Prochlorococcus marinus str. MIT 1214: one gene and its partner. The protein of the gene in region 1 interacts with the protein of each later gene in a pairwise test. Links are inferred from orthologs where the notes say so. Each region holds a gene or a part of one and is shown on either strand. Other genes may lie near its edges.

Evidence for each region.
Region 2: the proteins of rpe (region 1) and eno interact in binary tests that used the Escherichia coli proteins (3 or more experiments, as listed by UniProt). The link is inferred for Prochlorococcus marinus str. MIT 1214 from one-to-one orthologs.

The regions. Positions count from the first base shown.
Region 1 is NZ_CP114777.1:174,692-186,593, forward strand. What follows is about bases 8,891-11,839. They hold rpe (ribulose-phosphate 3-epimerase), read right to left. Parts: upstream 10,767-11,839; coding sequence 10,014-10,766; downstream 8,891-10,013. Other genes in these bases: O5639_RS00940 (LptF/LptG family permease), read left to right, coding at 8,891-9,010; ccsB (c-type cytochrome biogenesis protein CcsB), read left to right, coding at 9,048-9,995; glpX (class II fructose-bisphosphatase), read left to right, coding at 10,966-11,839. Outside these bases: glyS (glycine--tRNA ligase subunit beta), read left to right, coding at 1-805; chlP (geranylgeranyl reductase), read right to left, coding at 826-2,160; O5639_RS00915 (M15 family metallopeptidase), read left to right, coding at 2,298-3,008; translational GTPase TypA, read left to right, coding at 3,141-4,943; O5639_RS00925 (DUF309 domain-containing protein), read left to right, coding at 4,943-5,323; O5639_RS00930 (hypothetical protein), read left to right, coding at 5,459-7,015; lptB (LPS export ABC transporter ATP-binding protein), read left to right, coding at 7,091-7,816; more of O5639_RS00940, read left to right, coding at 7,823-8,890; more of glpX, read left to right, coding at 11,840-11,902. UniProt on the Escherichia coli protein: Catalyzes the reversible epimerization of D-ribulose 5-phosphate to D-xylulose 5-phosphate.
Region 2 is NZ_CP114777.1:1,616,444-1,628,236, forward strand. What follows is about bases 324-3,163. They hold eno (phosphopyruvate hydratase), read left to right. Parts: upstream 324-1,012; coding sequence 1,013-2,314; downstream 2,315-3,163. Other genes in these bases: O5639_RS08885 (ATP-dependent Clp protease ATP-binding subunit), read right to left, coding at 324-825; O5639_RS08895 (ABC1 kinase family protein), read right to left, coding at 2,321-3,163. Outside these bases: more of O5639_RS08885, read right to left, coding at 1-323; more of O5639_RS08895, read right to left, coding at 3,164-4,000; O5639_RS08900 (hypothetical protein), read right to left, coding at 3,997-4,317; O5639_RS08905 (NAD(P)/FAD-dependent oxidoreductase), read left to right, coding at 4,588-5,544; O5639_RS08910 (P-II family nitrogen regulator), read right to left, coding at 5,567-5,848; O5639_RS08915 (sodium-dependent bicarbonate transport family permease), read right to left, coding at 5,858-6,853; O5639_RS08920 (SulP family inorganic anion transporter), read right to left, coding at 6,900-8,567; O5639_RS08925 (DnaJ C-terminal domain-containing protein), read left to right, coding at 8,711-9,646; hemB (porphobilinogen synthase), read left to right, coding at 9,696-10,697; O5639_RS08935 (VOC family protein), read left to right, coding at 10,745-11,149; O5639_RS08940 (endonuclease MutS2), read left to right, coding at 11,165-11,793. UniProt on the Escherichia coli protein: Catalyzes the reversible conversion of 2-phosphoglycerate (2-PG) into phosphoenolpyruvate (PEP). It is essential for the degradation of carbohydrates via glycolysis.

The DNA of each region.
Region 1 (11,902 bases):
AGACTCTCTCCCATCAAATAATCTTGGGAATGCGGTTTCATTAGCTGAACGCCTTGAATTGCTTTTTAGTATTTATGTTAAGGGCGAAAGACCTACCGGTTCATCTGATCCATATGCCTTGAGAAGAGCTGCGAATGGAATATTGATGATTTTATGGACTAAAGATTGGCAATTAAATATCAATGAAATACTAGATAATTCACTAGCTTATTGGCAGCAACTTTTCCCTTCTCTTCCTTTTAATATAATTAGTCTTTCGTGCGAGTTAAAGGAATTCTTTCGTCAAAGAATTATTAGTTTATTAGAAGAGAAAGAAGTGGATTTTGATATTATTCAGGCAATTGCAGGAGATACAATTTCTACATCGAAATTATTAGATGATCCAACAGACATAAATTTTCGTACTTCTTTATTAATGGATATGAGGAAAAATAATACACTTAATTCATTGCAAGCAGTAGTGACTCGAGCCTCTAAGTTGGCAACCAAAAGTTCTATCCCGGAAGATGTAATAGATCCTTCAGTTTTTGTAGACAAATCTCTATTTGAGAAGGATTGTGAAATCGAAATGTTTAATGTTTTGGAGAAATTAAAACCTCTAGCTATAAATGGTGATCGTGTTAAATATAAATTGTTGGCTGATGGTCTAGTCTCAAGCGCTGTAACTCTAGCTAACTTTTTTGATGGAGAAGGAAGTGTAATGGTTATGACGGATGATATTAATATAAGAAATAACAGACTAAGTTTACTGACAATTCTTAGAAATCAGTCCTTGAAGCTTGCCGATTTTAGCAAGCTTAGTTAATTAATTTAGTTAATTTGGTATTATTTTTTACTGGTTTTTATACCACCTTTAATTGAACTTACGGCTAACATTTTATTAACTTCTTTGTCATCTCTTACTGCACTTGGAACTGGCTTGTATGTGCTTGGTGCTAGTGCCTTCCCTCTTAAAACAGAACCAATTGTTAGAAGGGTAAGTTTTAATTGTTGAAGCGGCTTCATCGCAACCACAGTTTTATAGAGATAGCTATCAAATGTAAGTCTTTGTACATCCATGTCACCACACATCTCTACAAATGCTTCTCTTGCTCCATCACTGGTATAGAAAATTCTTTGGAGAATATCTAAAACTGTATATGTGGTTCCGTACTTTTTATCCCATTTTTTTAAATACTTTTTGAGATCATTCTCTGTGGGTATTATTTTCCCATTTTGACTTGATTCGACAATTTGCTCTGCACACATCCTTCCACTTTTGGCAGCAAAATAAATTCCTTCTCCTGAACTTTTGGTTACATAACCAGCGGCATCTCCAACCAGTGCCATTCTTCCAACAACTCTTCTTGGCCTGGGATGCTCAGGTATTGGATGGGCTTCTACTTTGATGACTTCTCCATTTACTAGTCTCTTCTTTGCTCTCTCTCTAACACCAATCTGGAGGCTTTTTATCAAACCACCATTTTGTTTCATTGTTCCTGTTCCCGCTGCGACATGGTCGTATTTGGGAAAGACCCAACCATAGAAATCAGGTGATACATCTGTTCCAACATACATTTCGGCTCTATCTTCGTAATACTTCATTTCCTCTTTTGGAAGTTTTATCCTTTCTTGAATTGCTACTGCATAGTTGTAATCACCAGCATCCATTGCTTTTGCAACTCTGCTAGTTGCACCATCTGCCCCAACAATTAAATCTACCTCAAGTTGCTTTCCTTTCTCTTCAGATTGGTCGTTAAGTATTTCGGTGTAATGAAGTTTATATGGACCTTGTTTGTTGGTACCAGTTTCTATTTTTGATACCAATCCATTTACTAATGTTGCGCCAAGTTCTGCGGCGCGATTTCTCATGAATGAATCCATAACTTCACGCCTCAACATTCCTATATATTCTTTGTCGCTTCCTGGATAAATATCATCCAAAATAATATCTACTTCTCTATTTGAAGGAGATATCATTTTCATGTTCCTGACTTTCCTATCAATAATTGATTCAGGAAGATCAAATTCAGAAACCATACACAATGGAATAGCTCCTCCGCATGGTTTTGCATTATCAAGCTTTCTTTCGAAAATCCAAGTTTTAATTCCTGCTTTAGCCAAAATTTCTGCAGCGCATGATCCACTTGGACCACCACCAATAACAGCAACTCTTAACATCTTTGGATGAAAAATTTAGTTCTCTATATATAAAACTTACATCCTTATCTCATAGAAAGTATAAAGATTGGAGATACTCGTTACTATCGAAACATCATTTTTGTGAATTCCAATTGTTTTGACCATAAGCAGACCGTATGAATTACCAAGATGACATCCCGCTGGCGAAAAGGATTAGATCCATCAAAACCCTTACTACCAAGGCTTTTTTGCGTTTGGGACTTCTATTTGTTGGGCTTGGTATATCGTTAACGTTTTTAGCTAATAAATCATTATTACGCCAAACAAAATCTTTAGATAATTCGATTAACTCCACTGAGGAAAATCAAAATAAAAGTTTGTTGGGCCATCTACCTTACCCTGAGGCTTCAAAAAATGAGTTAATTCTTTTCTCTCCAGGTATTTATGTTCATAAAGAAATTTATGAAAATTTTAAGGAAATGCAATTAATGGCGGCCCAAAGAGGGATTTCTTTACAACTATTAAGTGGTTATAGATCAATTGATTTGCAAAGAGATATTTTTTATGAAAATAAATCTAATAGAAATCAAACTGCAGTTGAGCGTTCTATGGTTTCAGCTCCTCCTGGCTATTCTGAACACAGCACAGGATATGCAATCGATGTTGGTGATGGGAATTATCCAGATACTCATTTTGAGGTTGAATTTGAACAAACGCCTGCTTTTAAATGGATGAAGAGGTTTGCCCCTAAATATCATTTCGTTCTTTCTTTTCCACGAAATAACAAACAAGGAGTAACTTATGAACCTTGGCATTGGAGATTCGAAGGAACTGTTAATGCTTTGAGGAAATTTGAACCTGCAAATAAAATTACAAAATTCAAATAATTTTGACTTAGTTTTTTTTACTTGCAATTTTTTATTCGATATTTTAATTGGCATTTAAAACAGCTAAATGAAGTCATGGTGAGATATTCTTTAACTTTCTATTTACCAAAGAAATTTTAATTTTTTAAAATTATGGGTTTTGATATACAGGCCATTAGAAATATCGCAATAATTGCTCACGTTGACCATGGTAAGACAACTCTGGTTGATGCACTTTTAAATCAATCTGGGACTTTTCGAGATAACGAGGAAGTTCCGACTTGTGCAATGGATTCAAATGATTTGGAACGTGAAAGAGGTATAACAATTCTTTCTAAAAACACAGCAGTAACATATAACGACACCCGTATAAACATTGTTGACACTCCAGGTCACGCTGATTTTGGAGGGGAAGTCGAGAGGGTATTGGGTATGGTAGATGGCTGTCTTCTTGTGGTTGACGCCAATGAGGGGCCAATGCCACAAACTCGATTCGTTCTAAAAAAAGCTTTAGAGCAGGGTTTAAGACCTATTGTGTTTGTGAATAAAATTGATCGTGCAAGGGTAGAACCTGAAACTGCGGTCGATAAAGTTTTAGATCTTTTTTTGGAATTAGGAGCTGATGATGATCAATGTGATTTTCCTTATTTGTTTGGGAGTGGATTAGGTGGTTTTGCAAAGACTGATGTTAAAAGTGAAAGTGATAATATGAAACCTTTATTTGAAGCAATTATTAGGCAAGTTCCTCCTCCAGTGGGGGATCAGAATAAGCCTTTACAACTACAAGTCACTACTCTTGATTACTCAGATTTTTTAGGAACAATAATTATTGGAAGAGTCCATAATGGTGTGATTAAAAATGGCCAAAGAACTTGTTTGATAAAAGAAAATGGGAGTTTGAAAAAAGGAAGGATTAATAAACTATTAGGATTTAAGGGATTAAAAAGAATTGAAATAGATGAAGCAAATGCTGGAGATATAGTTGCCTTGGCTGGATTTGAAGATGTTTCTATTGGAGAAACTGTAGCCTGTCCTGATGAACCGAAGCCTTTACCTCTAATAAAGGTAGATGAGCCAACATTGCAAATGACTTTTGTTGTAAATGATTCTCCATTTGCAGGAAAAGAAGGAAAATTTGTAACCAGTCGTCAGTTGAAGGATCGTTTAAACAAAGAACTTCTTACGAATGTTGCATTAAGAGTCGAGGCTACAGATTCACCTGATCGTTTTTCTGTTAGTGGAAGAGGAGAGTTGCATCTAGGAATTCTCATAGAGACAATGCGAAGAGAGGGGTATGAATTTCAAGTTTCTCAACCACAAGTCATTTTTAGGACCATTGATGAAATTAAATGCGAACCGGTTGAGACCCTAGTCCTTGATGTACCTGAAGCTTCTATTGGCGCTTGTATTGAAAGCCTTGGGGTGAGAAAAGGTGAAATGCAAAATATGGAAACGGGTACTGATCATCGAACTCAACTTGAATTTGTTATTCCATCAAGAGGTTTAATTGGATTTAGAGGCGAATTTATTCGTGCAACAAGAGGTGAAGGGATTATGAGTCATTCGTTTTTTGAATACAGGCCATCAGTAGGTGATTTTGAACAAAGGAGAAATGGTGTCCTTATTTCATTTGAAGAAGGTGTAGCTACTTTCTATTCCTTAAAAAATGCAGAAGATCGTGGACAATTTTTTATTACTCCTGGAGCCAAAGTTTATAAGGGAATGATTATTGGAGAGAATAATCGCCCACAAGATCTTGAATTAAATATTTGCAAGGCTAAACAACTTACTAACATGCGTTCAGCCGGTGCAGATGAGTTAGATCAATTGCAATCCCCAATTGAAATGACATTAGAAAGAGCCCTTGAATACATTGGACCAGGGGAGATGTTGGAAGTTACTCCTGAATCTATAAGGCTTAGAAAAATTAATGCAAAGAAAAATATGAAAAAATAATGACTCGTATAGATAAACAAGACGATTTATTTATTAATGATTCTCGTTTTGAAATAGGAATGAATTTATTTAACTCTTGTCAGTGGTACAAATCTCATGATGTCTTTGAAGAAATATGGCACGAGACTGGAGGGCCTGAAAGGATGATTTTGCAGGGCATATTACAAGTAGCTGTTGCACAAGTTCATCTGGAAAATAGAAATCTAAACGGGGCGACGATACTTTATGGAGAAGCTTTGGGTAGATTAAAAAGATTTCATTTAGCTAATTATGGATTAGATATAGAAGGACTTTCTAATTGTGTTTCAAAGAGATTAGAATTTCTACAAATTGGAAAGGACCTCGCTGGTTGCAGCTTGCCCGTTCTCAGTTTCCTTTGAAGACTTTGTTAAGTCCCTTACAGTTTTGCTATTGAAAAAGCGTTGATTTCATTTTATTTTTCTTGTTATGCTTTTTTCTTTACTTCAAATTTTATGTATCCAAATTATATAGATCTACATTCTGCATAAATCAAAATGGAATTTAAAAGAATCAATCAAATACAATTACCTGATAAGCATTTTTATGAAATATTTTTACCTCTTTTATTTGTAATTATAGGTTTATTTGGTGCATTTAATCATGCTCTTTGGAGAGATGAGATGCAAGGTTGGCTGGTGGCTTTTCAAAGTGATAATTTAATAGATTTATGGAAGAATAACGCACCATCTGGACATCCTGTCCTCTGGTCATTATTAATTTATTTTTCAAAAAATATTACTGGTACACCCATAAGCATGCAACTCATGCATTGGTGTTTAGGCAGTTCTGCGATTTTAGTCTTTTGGAGATTTAGTCCTTTTAATTTAATTACTAAAGCTCTCTTTACTTTTGGATATTTTCCTTTTTGGGAATATTTCTTTGTTTGTCGTCATTATGTTATTGCAGAATTAATAATATTTATCTTTTGTTCTATTTATCATTTAAAAGAGAAAACCTACATACCATTTTCTTTATGTATTGGCCTTTTAGCTAATACACAAGCTTTGTCTTGGTCATTAGCATTTGCTATAGGAATGACTCTTGTCTTTGATTGGTTCTTTAATCCAAATCAAAGAAAAATTTATAAAAGAAATAAAAATTGGATTATTGATTTGACTTCTAGTATTACTATTTCCTCTACATTATTATTTTTTGGAGCTTTTAGTCTTCTTCAGGTAAGAGATTCAGTTAAGTTGCTTTCTTCCTTTATAGATATACGTCACTTTCTTAGAGTTATCGGACAAATTTTTGGAGGATATACGCTTATTATTCCTAATTCAAGTAGATTTTTTGACTTGTTTTTATGTGCTTTAATCACTTTAATTTTGCTTGTCAGTACAATTACATTTATAAAATTTTATCGTCAAGCATTAATTTATTTTTATAGTGGTATTGTATTTCTATTTCTTTTTAATTACTTTTTATTTTTGGGAGATGGATCAAGACATTATGGATATTATTTTTTATTGATTATCTCTTCATTGTGGTTGGCTCTATCTAATCAAGATAAGCAACTTATGTTTTCTAATCAGCAAAACTTATTCACTAAAGGTAATTTATTATATTTTCCTACATTACTTACCATTTGTTTGACTGTTCATTTTGTTGTTGGGACTCATATGGTTATCAATGATTTTCGTGTACCGTATTCAAGTGGAAAGGAAACCGCTCACTATATACAGACTAAGGGATGGGAGGATCTTCCAATATTTGCGACTAGAGATGTTGAAGTAGTGACTGTATCTGGATACCTTGATCGAGAATTCTACTTTCCTGAATTGAAGGGGTTTGGAAGTTATGCTCAGTGGGCTAATCGTCAAATATTAGACAGAACTAAAACACTTGATGAAGTCCAAATTTATTTAGATAAATTTCCCAAAGTAAATAAATTATTACTACTTTTAAGTAATCGCTCATCTATTAAGAATCTGGAACCAGGCGAATCTCTTTACCGTGAAAAATTTAAAGTAATTGCTGATTCAAAATTTGAGAACTCCTTTCATGATTCAGAGATGTTCTACATATATAGGGTTGAGAGAATTGTTGATTAACCTTATATATTAAAGGTATAGTTTAATCTCAGATAATCCTTATGTATAAGCTTCACCCTCATAGATTCTGTTGAAATGACTCTACTTATCGAGAGTTTGGACTTAACCTTATCCAATAAAAATATTGTAAAAAACGTTAATTTAAATGTTAATCCTGGTGAGGTTGTAGGCCTTTTGGGGCCAAATGGCGCTGGTAAAACTAGTACTTTTAATATGATAGTGGGCTTGATTAAGCCAAACAAAGGCAATATCTACTTGGAGGGAAATAGCATAAAAAAATTTTCCATGACAAAAAGAGTTCAATTAGGAATAGGTTATTTACCTCAAGAACCAAGTATTTTTAGAAATCTTACTGTTCTTGAGAATTTGGATATTGCGCTTTCTCAAGCCAACTTATCAATTTCTTTGTTTAGGAAAAAACGCGAAGAATTGATTGAGGAATTTAATTTGGTTTCTTTCCTTGATCGTTTTGGCCATCAACTTTCCGGTGGAGAGAGACGAAGATGTGAAGTAGCTAGAGCTTTAGCGGTGGGACGCTTAGGACCGAAATTTTTACTTTTAGATGAGCCTTTTGCAGGAGTTGATCCTATCGCTATTAATGATCTACAGAATTTAATTAGGAAATTAAAAAATAAGAATATAGGAATATTAATTACTGATCATAATGTTAGAGCAACATTGGCCATAACCGAACGTTCTTATATTCTTAATCAAGGCGAAATCCTTGCAGATGGATCTTCAGATCAGCTAACAAAAAATGAAGTCGTTAAAGAGAGTTATCTTGGAAATTCATTCGATTAATTAGCTATGTTTAATAGTCTATTTTTATTATTTAGATTTCAAAATTTAGTAGAAAGGAAATGGAAAATAATTCCATTGTTAGATAGATGGATACTTTTTGAATTATTGCCTCCTTTATTTTTTTCTATAGCCGCTTTTACAGTTGTTTCTATTTCAGTAGGAGTTATTTTTGATTTGATTAGGAAAATAGTTGAGATTGGGCTTCCTTTTTCTCTTGCTATTCAGATTCTATTACTAAAGCTCCCTAGTTTTATAGTTATTTCTTTTCCTATGGCAATGTTACTTTCAACTTTATTAGCTTATGGAAGTCTTAATGATAATAGTGAAATTAAGGCATTAAAAAGTATTGGTATATCAATCTATAGAATTATTTTGCCTGGGTTAATCTTATCAATATTTATGTCCTATATGACGTTTATCTTTAATAATAACATTGTTCCTATTACAAATAAAAATGCTGAAATCCTCTTAACTAATTCTTTAGGTAGATCTTTCGCAAATGAACAAGGAGAAGATATTATTTTTTCAAAGAAAGGAGAAATTATAGATCCATATTCAAGCTATAAAAAAAGAGGAGTTACTCATCTTTTCTATGCCTGGAAATTTATTGATGGACAGATGTTAGATGTCACAGTAATTGATTTCTCAAAACTAGGCTTTACTCAAATGCTTAAGGCGAAAAAAGGAATTTGGAATAGCGATAAAAACAATTGGGAATTTTTTGAAGGAGATATTTTAACTCTTAGCCCAGATGGAAGTAATACAAGAACTAAATTCTTGAGTTTTCTATATCCATTAGGTACTGAACTTACGAATATTGCACAACTGCCAAAAGACGCAAATGATATGAATCTTGGTGAAGCAAATTCGGCTATGAAGTTATACCAAAATAGTGGCAATATTAAAGAAGCTAGAAGAATGAAGGTAAGAATTCAAGAAAAATTTACTTTACCAATCGCTTGTTTAGTTTTTGCTTTAATTGGTTGTAGCTTTGGGGTGATGCAAAAAAAAGGAGCAGGTAGAAGTCAAAGTTTCGGATTAAGTATTATTTTGATACTTATCTATTATATTTTGAGTTTTAGTTTTAGCTCTCTTGGAGTCAAAGGAATAATAAATCCTTTCTTTGCTGCCTGGTCTCCAGTTTTTTTGTCTATCTTAGGAGGAAGCTTTTTGTTAAAACAGGCAAGCAAATGATCTGCTCTTTCTAAATAATCTCTAGTAGCTTTTATCAATGGTTGATTTTCAGTTAAATAATTTTTCTTTTGATCCTGTTGTTTCTCTTGGGTTCGTAGCCTTTCTTTCCTTATTAATTGCTTTGCCTATTTCTTTCTGGTCAGTTGCTGGTAGCAGTGATTCCTCCAAAGCTAGATTTTTAGTAGCAATATCCAATCTTTTTCTAACTAGTCAATTGATCCTGAGATGGTGGCAATCGGGACATTTCCCAATCAGTAATCTCTATGAGTCACTTTGCTTTTTGACATGGGGTTGTACGTTGACTCAACTTTTTGTCGAAAGAGCATGGCGCTCTCCAATCGTTTCCGCAGTTGCGACGCCTATCTCATTGCTTTCAATTGGTTTTGCTAGTTTTGTATTACCGGAGAATTTACAATCTTCTGCTCCTTTGGTTCCAGCACTTCGTTCTAGTTGGTTGGTAATGCATGTAAGTGTGATCATGTGTTCTTACGCTGCATTACTAATAGGATCAATTTTGTCTTTTGGTGTCTTTCTTGTTGATGGAACAAAACAATTTAATATCCGTAATAGCTCCTTCGGATCTGGTTCGTTTAGGCAAAATTCTGAGCTATATCTTGATGACAGAAATGATAGCTTAAATTCAATACAACCACTTGAATTTACAAATGCTGAGCAACTTGATTCTTTAAGTTATAGATCAATAACTGCTGGATTTTTATTGCTAACAGTTGGTCTTATTAGCGGTGCTGTTTGGGCTAATGAAGCTTGGGGTAGTTGGTGGAGTTGGGACCCTAAAGAAACTTGGGCTTTAATATGTTGGTTGGTTTACGCGGCATATTTGCATACTAGGTTAACAAGAGGATGGCAAGGGAAAAAGCCTGCTATGCTAGCTATTGCAGGCTTTTTTGTCATTATTATTTGCTATATAGGTGTCAATCTTCTTGGGGTTGGTTTGCATAGTTATGGTTGGTTTTTCGATGCTTAGTTATTAAAATTAAGTTAATTATTTTTCAATAATTTTCCCATTCTGTGCGTCATTGGCAACTTTTCTTAGTGCGTCACAACCTTCTTTAAGTGTTGGATAAGCAAACATACCACTTCCTGCTATGAAACAGTTTGCTCCTGCAGCGCAGCATTGAGATATTGACCAATCTGCTTTTATTCCTCCATCAACCTCTATATCTACGTTAAAGCCTCTTTCTAAAATTATTTTTCTTAATTGAGTGATTTTGTTGAGCATTGTGGGTATATAAGCTTGTCCGCCAAATCCAGGGTTAACTGTCATTACTAGTACGTGATCAACCATGTCAAGTACATCCTTGACCATATCCATTGGAGTATGAGGATTAAGGGCTACGGAGGGAGACCCGCCTAGTTGACGAATCCTGCCGAGAATTCGATGAAGGTGAACATTAGCTTCAGCATGAGCAATTACGACTCCTGGCTCTCCGTTCGCTCCCTTACTCGCTTCTACATATCCATCAAGCATGGTTTCGCAATTGTATTGACTAACCATTAACTGAGTCTCAAATGGAACTTTGCAATACTTTCTGCATGCGGAAATCATTTCTGGGCCGAATGTGAGATTTGGAACAAAGTTCCCATCCATCACATCAAATTGAATTCTATCTACACCTGCTAATTCAAGGTCTTTTACGCACTGGCCCATATTTGCCCAGTCTGCTGGCAGGACTGATGGGATTATCTGAACTGGACGGTGCTCAGAAAAAATTGCTGACGAAATGGATTGGATCATTGTTTTTGTCTTTTGGCAGAGATTCTATTAATTCATGGACACAAGTTCTAGTGTGACCATGCACTGATACAGTAATTATCGCTTATCAACAGATAATAAGTTTTTTGTGAGTACTTTTTTCTGAGCATTTTTCAATGCCCTCAATTACTTACAATATTGTCTGCCTTAAGGCGTAAATTTCTTTACCTAGCTGCATAAAGTGGATCGTACTCTCGTCCAAGAAATTCTTGAAGTAGTTGAGCAAGCTGCAATTGCTTCAGCTCAATTGACTGGTTTGGGTCAAAAAGATGAGGCTGATGCCGCTGCCGTAGAGGCAATGCGAAAGAGAATGGGAACGATTCAGATGCAAGGAAGGATCGTAATTGGAGAAGGAGAAAGAGATGAAGCTCCAATGCTTTATATCGGAGAAGAAGTTGGATCAGGCACAGGCCCAGGAGTTGACTTTGCTGTAGACCCCTGCGAAGGAACAAATTTATGTGCTAATAGCCAGCGTGGATCTATGGCCGTTCTTGCGGCCTCAGACAGGGGAGGTTTATTTAATGCTCCAGATTTTTATATGAATAAATTAGCTGCTCCACCAGCAGCTAAGGGCAAAGTTGATATCAGAAAAACACCTACAGAAAATATAAAAATATTGAGTGATTGCCTTGGTATCGCAATAAGTGATTTAACTATTGTTGTGATGGATAGAGCTAGACATAAAAATTTAGTTTCCGAAATCAGATCTACAGGTGCCAGAATTCAGCCGATTTCAGATGGAGATGTTCAGGCCGCAATTGCATGTGGATTTGAGGGGACTGGTACGCATTGTTTGATGGGTATTGGCGCTGCTCCTGAGGGTGTTATTTCAGCCGCTGCTATGAGGGCACTTGGGGGACATTTTCAGGGACAACTTGTTTATGATCCTGCAATAGCTCAAACTTCAGAATGGGCTGACTATACAAAAGAGGGAAATATTAAAAGATTGAACGAAATGGGAATAACTGATATCGACAAGATCTATGAAGCAAATGAACTTGCTTCAGGAGAAAATGTTGTTTTTGCTGGTAGTGGAATAACTGATGGATTGCTTTTTGATGGTGTTAAATTTGAAAAAGATTGCACCAGGACTAGTAGTCTCGTTATTAGTACGCTTG
Region 2 (11,793 bases), 1.4 Mb from region 1 along the record:
TATGATTTTTTGAGCTAATAATTCTGCCACTGCTGTCTTCCCAACACCTGGCGCACCAATTAGCACTGGATTATTTTTGCCTCTTCGAGATAAAACTTTTGTAATTGCTTTGATTTCCGACTCTCTGCCGATCACAGGGTCTAATTTCCCATTTTCAGCTTCGGCTGTAAGGTCTTTGCAGAATAAATCCAATGCACTTGGCGTTTCATTAAGTTTTAAGGGTTCTTGTTTTGATGTGATCGCTTCCTTAGTGATAGGACTAAGTAGCTCGGGGTTCGAATTTTTTGAAGTGTTTTTGGTAGGCAAGGAAGACCTTAGATTTTTTTTTGATCTATCTTCTTTTTGTTGAGTTGTAATTCTTTTTGATTGTTTAAATGATGTAGGCGCTGGTAGTCGTCTCAATTCCGCTTCAAGAATTTCACTAGGGAGACCTGCTTGGTAAAAAAGATCTTCTCCTAAGCGCTTGTCTCTACCAATTGCGATAAGAACGTGAGATATCTCTATTTGGTTAGATCCCCATCGAGAGCGAAAATCATCAGCTGTTTCAAGAAGAATTTCTAAATCTTCTCCAATAAATAAGTCTGATTGGTTGTTTATTGGAATTTCAGCGATAAAGTTTTCTAAAATTTCATTTACTTCTTCATGATTTACAGGTAGGGAATTTGTATATTTCTGAAATTTTTTATTTCGAAAAAGAACTTGAATAAGATGCTCAACATCTAAATTCTGATGTCGCCACCTTCTGGCTGATTGTTCAGCTATGAGTAAAAGACTCCAAGCTTCATCGCTAAAAGAATCTGGTTCTGTAGTTAGACTTCCTTTCATTTTCGATCAATTTTGATTCAAAGTGGTCATGTGCCTTCTGTATTTTGATTGAGACCTTTTTATCGATACGTGTATTTCTTGTTAAGACAAATTTGATTGATTAGGTCTTGGAAAGCAAGCTAGATTGGCAATTCAGGAACATATAGGAATAATGTAGTTCATAAGATCTAAAAATCATCTTAAATTCGTGGCTGACTCTCTAGAACTAGTAATTGATACCATTATGGCTCGAGAAGTTTTGGATTCTCGTGGGAATCCAACTGTAGAGGCTGAAGTGCTTTTAGAAGGTGGAGCTATTGGACGTTCGATTGTTCCAAGTGGCGCAAGCACTGGAGCCCATGAGGCTCATGAATTAAGAGATGGTGGAAAACGTTATCTGGGTAAAGGAGTTATCAAGGCTGTTGGTCATATAGAAGAGACTATTGCGCCCGCTTTATGTGGTCTTTCTGCCTTAGATCAAGCCACAGTTGATTCGGTAATGAAACAACTTGATAATACAGACAACAAATCAAATCTTGGTGCAAATTCAATTCTTGCTGTCAGCATGGCTACAGCAAGAGCAGCGGCTAATGGATTGGGATTGCCTTTGTATAGGTATTTAGGAGGACCCATGTCATCTTTATTGCCAGTGCCATTGATGAACGTCATTAATGGAGGAGAACATGCTGCAAATAATTTAGATTTTCAGGAATTCATGTTGGTTCCGCATGGCGCTGAAAGCTTCAGAGAAGCATTAAGAATGGGAGCTGAGGTTTTTCATACGCTTAAAAATTTATTGAGTCAGAAAGGTTTATCAACTGCTGTTGGTGACGAAGGCGGATTCGCTCCAAATCTTGAAAGTAATAAGGCAGCAGGTGACCTTCTAATGCAAGCAATTGAACAGGCTGGATTTAGACCAGGCGAGCAAATCTCTTTAGCTTTGGATGTTGCAAGTACGGAGTTTTATAAGGACGGAAAATATTTTTATGGTGGGAATTCCTATTCCAGCGAGCAAATGGTTGATGAATTAGCTGGGTTAGTTAATTCATTTCCAATAATTTCTATTGAAGATGGATTAGCTGAAGATGATTGGAATGGTTGGAGCTTGCTTACGAAAAAACTTGGTAAAAGTGTGCAATTGGTTGGAGATGATTTATTTGTGACCAATACACTTCGTTTACAAAGAGGGATTGATGAGAATATTGCAAATTCAATATTAATTAAGGTTAATCAAATAGGTTCTCTGACTGAAACACTTGAAGCTATAGAGCTTGCATCAAGATCAAGTTATACAACTGTAATAAGTCATAGAAGCGGAGAAACTGAAGATACAACTATTGCTGATTTATCAGTAGCAACTAAATCTGGTCAAATTAAAACAGGTTCATTGAGTAGGAGTGAAAGAGTCGCGAAATATAATCAATTACTTCGTATTGAGGATGAGTTAGGGAATCAAGCGACATATGCTGGACTTGTTGGATTGGGACCAAGAGGAAGTTTGCAGAGTTGATTCTCACTATTTAAAGACTTTTCTTCCTTGAAAATCATCTATACGACTTTCGTTTCTCATCTTAAATTTTAATTTAATCCAGCTTAGAGCTATTGGAAATCCAATAGTTATTGGTATGAGAAATAAAAAAGGTCTATTAGTTGAAGCTAATAAAGCAGATGATATTGCCAGTGAACCGAGAAGAACAGCATTCCCAAGTGATTGTTGAGCATTAATCATTCTTCTGAGTTGTCTGTCTGATTCACCCATGCGAACTTGAAGTTGCAAGTCTCCTTGTTCCAGTCTTTCTAAATTTTCATCCAAACGTTTTGGCAACCCGACAGCTTTACTGCCTATTTCAGTAACTTGTCTTCCTAATTCATTAAATAAGTCATTAGAGTCTGGATTCTTTGAAGTCATTAGAGGGAGAAGGAAGGGTTTTGCTATTGCTATTAAGTTAAATTCTGGATCTAAATATCTTCCAACTCCTTCAAAAGTTGATAATGCTCTAAAAACAAAAATCAACTCTATTGGTATTCTAAAGGGTTTTCCATAAGCAAGTTCAGATATATCCCCAGAAAGCTTTTCTATTATTTGAGAATCAAATGGAGGGGTAAGAGCTTCATTTAACATTATTCTAATTAATCTTCTAACTGGACCTATTTCAATATCTTTTTCTATTAACCCAGCGATTTGAAGTTCTTTGACTAGTCCGCTCACATCTTTAAGCGCTGCGGCTTTAATCATTGAATTGAGCCTGCCTCTAATACGCTCCGAGACAAAACCCATCATCCCGAAATCATAGTAAATAAGAGAACCACTCTTGGAAACAGCTAGATTGCCTGGATGAGGATCAGCATGAAAAAAACCGTAATTAACTAATTGTTTTAAATAACTCGTAGCCCCAATCTTTGCGATTAAAGAAGTATCAATATCATTACTTTTTAGTGATTTAATATCATTAATCTTGATTCCTGGTAAATACTCCAAACATAAAAGTTTACTAGTGCTTAAATCCCAAAATACACTTGGGATTAAAACATCTGAGTCGTCAATAAATTGTTGTTTAAATCTTGCAGCATATTGAGCTTCAATTCTAAAATCTAGCTCTCTGAGTAATACTCTTTTAGATTCCTTTGCAATGCCTATCCAGTCATTACCTCGACTTAGAGACTTTATTCTTTGAACTACTTTGGCAACTTGATTCATCACATCTAAGTCAAGCTTGAAAAACTTTTCTATATTTGGTCTTTGAACTTTAAAAATAACTTTCTTGTCATTAATTAACCTAGCTATATGAACTTGGGCAAGCGATGCTGAGCCAATTGGAATCTCATCAATACTTATAATTTTTTTATATGAATTTCCAAGTTCTTTTATTAATATTTTTTGAACTTTTTCAAATTCAAAAGCTGGAACTCTATCCTGTAGAGAGGTAAGCTCATTTACCCATGCAGATGGGATAACATCTGCTCGTGCAGATAAAAGTTGACCTAATTTGATAAATGCTGACCCAAGCTTAACTAATTCTTTTGTAAGCCACTTTGCTCTTAAAGTATTTCTTTTATGTCTTCTTTTGTCTGTATATCCTTTTAAATAAGACCATTTTTTAGAATCAAACCATAAGTAGAAAAGTAAACCTAATAATATTGTCCAAATCCTAAGTGCTCTAACAAATCTTTGAAGTTGACTAGCTAGAAATATCAATTTTTCTCCTCAATATCTTTATTAATATCGATAACCTTTGATCTGAGATTATCGATTTGAATCTGAATGAAATCTTCTTTAATTAATTGCTCCTTAGCACTTTTCTCTTTTGATGCATTAGTCTTTTTTTCTAGACGTTCAGATTCTTGAATAACCTCTTCTTTAAATCTAGACCATTCGTTTTGGAGTTTTTGAGGTAATTCTTCAGCAATTTGATTGAATTCTTGGGCAGAATTGATCACTTTTTCAGTTATCCGAGCTGCTATTCGGTTCATGGCTGCTTTTAGCAGTATCTCTGAGTCGCTCAATGATTTCATTAATCAGCTTTCACTTTAGAAGATCCAGGGTTTTTTGTGTCTTCAGATTGAAACTGGATATATGTAGATTTGCTCTTAATCCATTAAATCTATTTAGAAGATTGTTTGTTATCGCTCAACCTAGAATATTTTCATTAGAGTTGAAGAATACAAACATTTGATTTGATTTGATTTGATTTGGGTTAAAAGTCTAATCTATTAACCCAAGTGATCTCAAAACATCCTTTTCTCTTCTTGAAAGAGAGCAAAACCTAACCAAGAGATTTTCCATTGGAAACCATTGAAACTGATGTTGTAATAGTTGGTGGTGGGCCTGCTGGTTGCAGTTGTGCGCTTTACACTTCCCGAGCAGACTTAAGAACAGTAATTCTCGATAAGAATCCCGATGTAGGTGCGCTAGCAATAACACATCAAATTGCCAATTATCCAGGAGTTTCTAGTGAAATGAGTGGAGAGGCCCTGTTGAAATTGATGAGAGATCAAGCTACTCAGTATGGGGCTGATTATCGCAGAGCTCAAGTTTTTGGAATTGATGCTAGTGGTGACTGGAAAACTATTTTTACCCCAGAAGGGACTTTTAAAGCTAAGGCACTTGTTGTTGCGAGTGGCGCAATGGGAAGGCCAGCATCATTTAAGGGTGAGGCTGAATTCCTTGGTAGGGGAGTAAGTTATTGCGCTACTTGTGATGGAGCTTTTTATAGAGATCGTGAAGTCGCCGTTGTTGGTATTAACAAAGAAGCAATTGAAGAAGCAAATGTTCTTACAAAATTTGCTTCCAAAGTTCATTGGATAACATCGAATGATCCAAAATCAGATGATCATCATGCGCAAGATCTCTTATTAAAACCAAATGTGAACCATTGGAGTAAGACTAGGTTAATGCAGATTGAAGGTAATGATTCAGGTGTAACAGGCATTAAGGTCAAGAACCGTTCAATTGATACTCATCAAGACATAGCTCTTGAAGGCGTTTTTGTTTATATGAGCGGTTCAAAGCCTATTACCGACTTTCTTGGTGAACAGGTTGCTTTTAAGGAGGATGGCGGAGTTTTGGTGGATGACTTTATGTCTACAACAGTCGAAGGGGTTTGGGCGATTGGAGACATCCGAAATACCCCATTTAAACAAGCTGTTGTTGCAGCATCGGATGGATGTATTGCCGCTATGGCAATAGATAGATATTTAAATAGTCGGAAATCAATTCGCGTCGATTGGGTTCATGCTTAATTCGTGCAATTGATAAGTATTCTTAAAGAGGAGTTGCTTCAGAAACATAGGCAACACCACCGTAGTAGCTAAGCACAGTTTTTATATTGTCTCGTATCTTGTCGATTATCTCTTGCTCACAAAAAATAATTACGTGTGCATTTGATCCAAATCCAGTGAATTCCATGTCTTCAGTGACAATTCTTTCTGGACCTCTCCCGGTAGCATGCTTCATAACCGTATAACCAGGAACTTCAGCTTTTTCTAATGCTGAGAGAACATCATCTAGTTCTCTTTCACTAAAAATCAAGTCGAGTCTTTTCATGAAAATGATTTATCCAATTGATGGAATCATTGTGTTTACTAAGCCCATATATACTGGTATCCCTATGATTATGTTAAAAGGAAAGGTTAATCCAAGAGTGGTCGAAATGTAATAACTAGGTCGTGCTTCAGGAACAGTCATTCTCATTGCTGTTGGTACAGCTAAGTATGAAGCACTAGCGCAGAGAACTACAAATAACAGAGCATTGCCTGGATCTAAATTTAAAAATCTAGCTACTATTGATCCAAGTACAGCATTAATTATAGGCATGAATATTGAAAACAAAATGAGAAAGGCACCAGTCTTGTTTAGACGAGCGAGACGTTGAGCAGCCACAATTCCCATGTCAAGAAGGAAAAAGCATTCTGCGCCATAGAACAATTCAGCTGTGAACGGTTCCATTTTTTTTATGTCAGATGGATCAATCGCGGATGTTAAAAAACCTATTAAAAGGCTTCCGAGTAATAAATAGACAGAACCATTTAACATCGACTCATGCAAAATTGATCCCCATTTCATTTTTCTTTTGATGGGCCTATCTTTGGGGGCTCCAAATTTGACTAAGAGAAGACCAATTATTATTGCTGGAGACTCCATTAGTGCTAAAGCTGCAACCATAAAACCATCAAAGGGTATATTTTGACTTTCTAGAAAACTTTCAGCAGTAATAAATGTCACTGCACTTATTGATCCATATGCTGCTGATATTGCTGCTGCATTAAAAACATCGAATTTAAATCTCAGTACAAAAAAGCAAATAAGTGGGATTAGTAGGGACATTAATATTGCTGCTATCACAGTTGGAAGAACTGGATAACCAAAGCCACTTTTTTGAAGCTCAATTCCGCCTCTGAATCCTATTGCAAGTAAAAGATATAAAGAAAATAATTTTGGTAGGGGCGCAGGAATTTCAAAATCAGACTTTAAAGCATATGCAATTGCACCCAAAAAGAAAAACAGTATTGGTGGACTTAAAGCATTTTGAATGAAAAGGTTTTGTCCCATTTCTTCTTAGTTCTTAAAACAATCAATTAGTTGAAAATATTAATTATCAGCCATTTAGGCTGTCAATTGCAGCTGTGAGCGCTTCTTTCCTTGTACCAATTACATCGACTCCAAATTTAGCAAGTCTGTCTTTTACTCTTCCTGTTGCACCAGCTACATATGCTTTCCTTGAGTTGTTTAGCGCTTCCTGAACCATATCTTCTATTGCGAGGGTTGCAGTAACTCCAAGCCTAGGAACATCAGTTATATCAAGTATTAGAACTTTATAGTTTCTTACAAGCATCATTCTTTCAGTAATTCCTTTTGCTGCTCCAAAACTAAGAGGCCCTTTCAATCTAAATAGCATTACTTCTCCCGCACAACGATCTAATAGTGCTTTTTCATCTGAGGGGAGTTGTGCATTTGCTGCATTGTTATTTGATGTTGAATCAAATGGGTTGTCAGCTTCCATCCCCTCCAATTGTGTCTCTGTAATGGAATCTATCGTGAGCATATTGGCGATGAATACCCCAACTAGTACAGCCCATATCAAGTCCCAGAAAACTGTCATCAAAAGGACTCCATACATCACACTTGCGGTTTTAAGTGAAAGTCTATGAGCTCTTAATAAAAATCCCCAATCAATAATGTCTAAGCCAACTTTTATTAAAATCCCCGCAAGAAGTGCTGTAGGTATCTGAGCCGCTAGAGGACCAGCCCCAACTAGAACGAATAGCAATACAACTGAATGCACCATCCCTGAGATTGGTGTGGAACCTCCAGATTTGACATTTATTACTGTTCTCATGGTTGCCCCTGCTCCAGGTAAACCTGTGAAAATCCCAGCTACTGCATTTCCAATACCTTGTCCAATTAGTTCTCTATCAGAATTGTGCCTGGTTTGAGAAATATTATCGGCTACAAGAGATGTAAGAAGAGAGTCAATAGCGCCAAGAACAGCAAGGACTAGTCCGGCTTTAAGAATTATTGGGAAGAAATTGTCAAAGCTTGGATCTGGGAGACTTAAAGAAAGACCACCCTCTGGTATTTCACCTATTCGGTCTATCGAACTATCGCCAAAAAGAAGTATTGATAAAGGAGTAACTATTAATAATGCTAAAAGAGGAGACGGGACCCATTGACTTATTTTACGGGGGGTGAGAAAAACTATCGCAAGTGTCATTAATGCCACTCCTATTGCAGCCCCATTTGGTTCGAAATTGTTAACTAAAGTTGAAAGAGACTCTAATACTCCTCCTCGAGTTGATATTCCAAGTAAAGGACCTATTTGAAGCGTGATTATGATTACTCCAATTCCAGACATAAAGCCTGAAACGACAGAGTATGGAACAAGTGTTATGTATTTACCAAGTCTTAGTAGACCAAATAAAATCTGAAATAATCCTCCAATGACTACCGCAGCCATTACTAAGGGAAGAATTTCGCCAGCAGATAAATCTCTAGGTACTCCTACGGCCGCCAAGCTCGCAACTACTCCAGCAACTGTTACGCTCATCGGCCCAGTGGGACCACTTACTTGTGCAGGAGTTCCTCCAAATAAAGCTGCGAGGAATCCAACGACAACTGCTCCATAAAGCCCATAAATAGCGCCCCCAGGGCCAAGTGCCGCATTACCAAACGCTAAAGCTAGTGGTAGGGCTACAACTGCGGCAGTCAAGCCGCCTAATACATCACCTCTAATATTTTTAAGGTGAAAGCCATTAATTAACGCCAATCGACTCTCCTTACTTGATTTGACTTGAATTAGCCTATCTCTTCAAGGTTCCATTAAGTTTTGGAATCTCTACTTTTAAATACTTATATTGAATAAGAATCATTGAAAAAATTGATTTTTTCTAAGAATGCAGCGTGATTTCGATGGCATTAGATGATTTTAAGGATTATTTCAAAATCCTTGGCGTTAGTAGAAATGCTACCGATAAAGAAATCAAAAGTGCTTTCAGGAAACTTGCTAGAAAATTTCATCCTGATTTACATCCACATGACGAGAGGGCAGAGTATGAGTTCAAAAAAATAAATGAAGCTTACGAGATTCTTTCAGATGAGAATAAAAAAAAGTCTTATGAACAATTTCTAAATTATTGGTTCAAAAATAGAGATGGAAAGTCGAGAGATTTTTCTAGGGAAAATAATGATCAGGGGTTTGATGAATATATAAACTTTGATGATTTTTTGAGTGATTTAATTGGAAGATTTAGTGATGTTGGTAAAGAAATTTACTCAAATATATCTTCAGATAATAGTGCTCATTCATTAAATCTTGATGCTGAATTTAATTTGCAGATTAGTTTTAGAGAGGCTTTGAATGGAACAAAAAAGAATCTTTTAGTGAATGATGAACGTATCGAGGTGAAAATTCCAAAAGGAACTGAAACAGGATCAAAAATACGTCTTGAAAATAAGGGTAATATACAGTCCGGGAAAGGGAAAAGAGGAGATTTATTGATTGAAGTCAGCATTAAGTCTCATCCGATTTGGAAAGTGAAAGGTTTAGATGTGTATGCAGATTTACCTATTTCTTTAGATGAATTAGCTTTGGGAGCAAATATTTCGGTTGCATCCCCTCAAGGAGTAACATATTTATCAATACCTTCTGGAAGTTTACCTGAGCAAAAATTGAGATTAAAAGGTCAAGGATTACATAACTTAGATACCCAAGGAGATTTGTTTTTTACTCTAAAATTGAAGTTCCCTAAAAATTGGTCAGACAAGGAGTTGAGACTTCTTGAAAAGCTTAGATCTGTTCGAATAGATGAACCTCGTTCGACTTGGTTCGATCAGGCTAGGACTTAAAGGAAGTAAAATGTAGTTATCTCTCATGTAGTTATCTCTATTGGTTAATATGGATCTTACTTATCGGCCCCGTCGTCTTCGAAGAACAAACTCTTTAAGAGATATGGTTAGAGAGCATAGTGTCTCTGCTTCTGACTTTATTTACCCTCTTTTTGTTCATGAAGGTTCAGATATTCAAGAAATAGCAGCGATGCCAGGTGCATTTCGCTGGTCAATGGATAGCTTGGTTGATGAAGTTAAACGTGCTTGGAATCTAGGTATTAGATGTGTCGTTCTATTTCCAAAAGTTCCGGAAGAGCTGAAAACAGAAGATGGAGCTGAATGTTTTAATGAAAAAGGTTTAATACCAAGGGCTATTGAAAGATTGAAAATAGAGATACCTGAAATGTGCATCATGACTGATGTCGCTTTAGATCCTTATTCTTGTGATGGTCATGATGGAATAGTTAGTAATCAAGGAATAATTTTGAATGATGAAACCGTTGATTATTTATGTAAACAAGCAGTGGTCCAAGCACAATCAGGAGCAGATTTAATTGGACCTAGCGACATGATGGATGGAAGAGTAGGAGCTATAAGAGAAGCCTTGGATGATGAAGGTTTTGAACATGTAGGAATAATTAGTTACACCGCAAAATATGCATCTGCCTATTACGGGCCTTTTAGAGAAGCTTTAGATTCTGCCCCTAGATCATTATCAAATAAGCCTATACCGAAAAATAAAAATACCTATCAGATGGATCCAGCGAATGCCAGAGAAGCCATAACAGAAGCTCAACTTGATGAACAAGAGGGATCGGACATCCTAATGGTTAAACCTGGTTTGGCTTACTTAGATATTATTTATCGTTTAAGGGAAGAATCAGAATTACCAATCGCTGCATATAACGTTAGTGGAGAGTATTCAATGGTTAAAGCTGCTGCTCAAAGAGGTTGGATTGATGAAAAGGCAATAGTTTTAGAAACTTTATTGAGTTTTAAAAGAGCTGGAGCAAATCTGATCCTTACGTATCATGCGTGTGATGCCGCAGGATGGTTAAAAGAACAATAGAGTCAATTAAGAAAATTATTAAAAATTTCAATTTTCAATCAAAAGTAATGCTAGAAAAACACTCTGACTTAAATAATGAAAGAGTTCATCGGCTCGGCCATGTAGCTATAAGAGTGGATGATGTTGATAGGGCTAAAAGTTTTTATTTGAGCTTGGGAATGAAGCTTGTGTGGGATGATCCTGATTGGTGTTACTTAGAGACAGGAGAGCACAAAGATGGCCTAGCTTTGCTCGGTCCGAGCTATAAAGCGGCTGGTCCACATTTTGCATTTCACTTCACTAAAAAGGATGAAATAGAAAGAATTCATTCTTCTCTAAAAAATCAAGGTGTACAGGTTGGCGCTTTGCATGATCATCGAGATGGAACTTCTTCTTTTTACTTGAAAGATACAGAAGGTAATTGGTTGGAAATGCTTTATCACCCATCAACAGGAATTCCAACAAATCAATAGAATTCAGGTAGACGAATGGAATTTACAATAAATCATGATGAGTCTGCAAAAACACAAATAATTCTGGAGTCTTTGGAGTTACTTGAATGGCCAACTGTTTGTAACCATTTGTCTACATTCGCGGTTACCCAACAAGGTCGTAATAAATGTAAAAGCTTTGATTTGCCATTAGATATATCTCTTAGCCAAGAGCTATTGTCCCAAACGTTAGAAATTGGATCATTAGATATTTCTCTTGATGGAGGAATATCTTTTGAAGGTATTCATGATTTGGAAAATATTCTTTTTATATGCTCCAAAGGTGGTGTCGCAATAGGTGAGGATTTATTAAAAGTTGCTGATACTTTAAGAGCTGCTAGAAAATTACGAAAACTAATATTTGATCAATTAATACGTCCACGACTTTCTGAATTACTCAAAGATGTTGCAACTTTGCCTGATTTGCAAAAACTACTTGAATTTGGCCTGGATGAAGGTGGGCGAATTGCAGATCGTGCTAGTCCAAAACTTTCTGAATTACGACGCCATAGGAATTCGGTACGTCTTCAAAGAAAAGATATTCTTCAAGATATTATCCGGAAATATGGAGGATTACTTCAAGATAGTATTATTTCAGAGCGGTATGGAAGACCTGTTTTAGCATT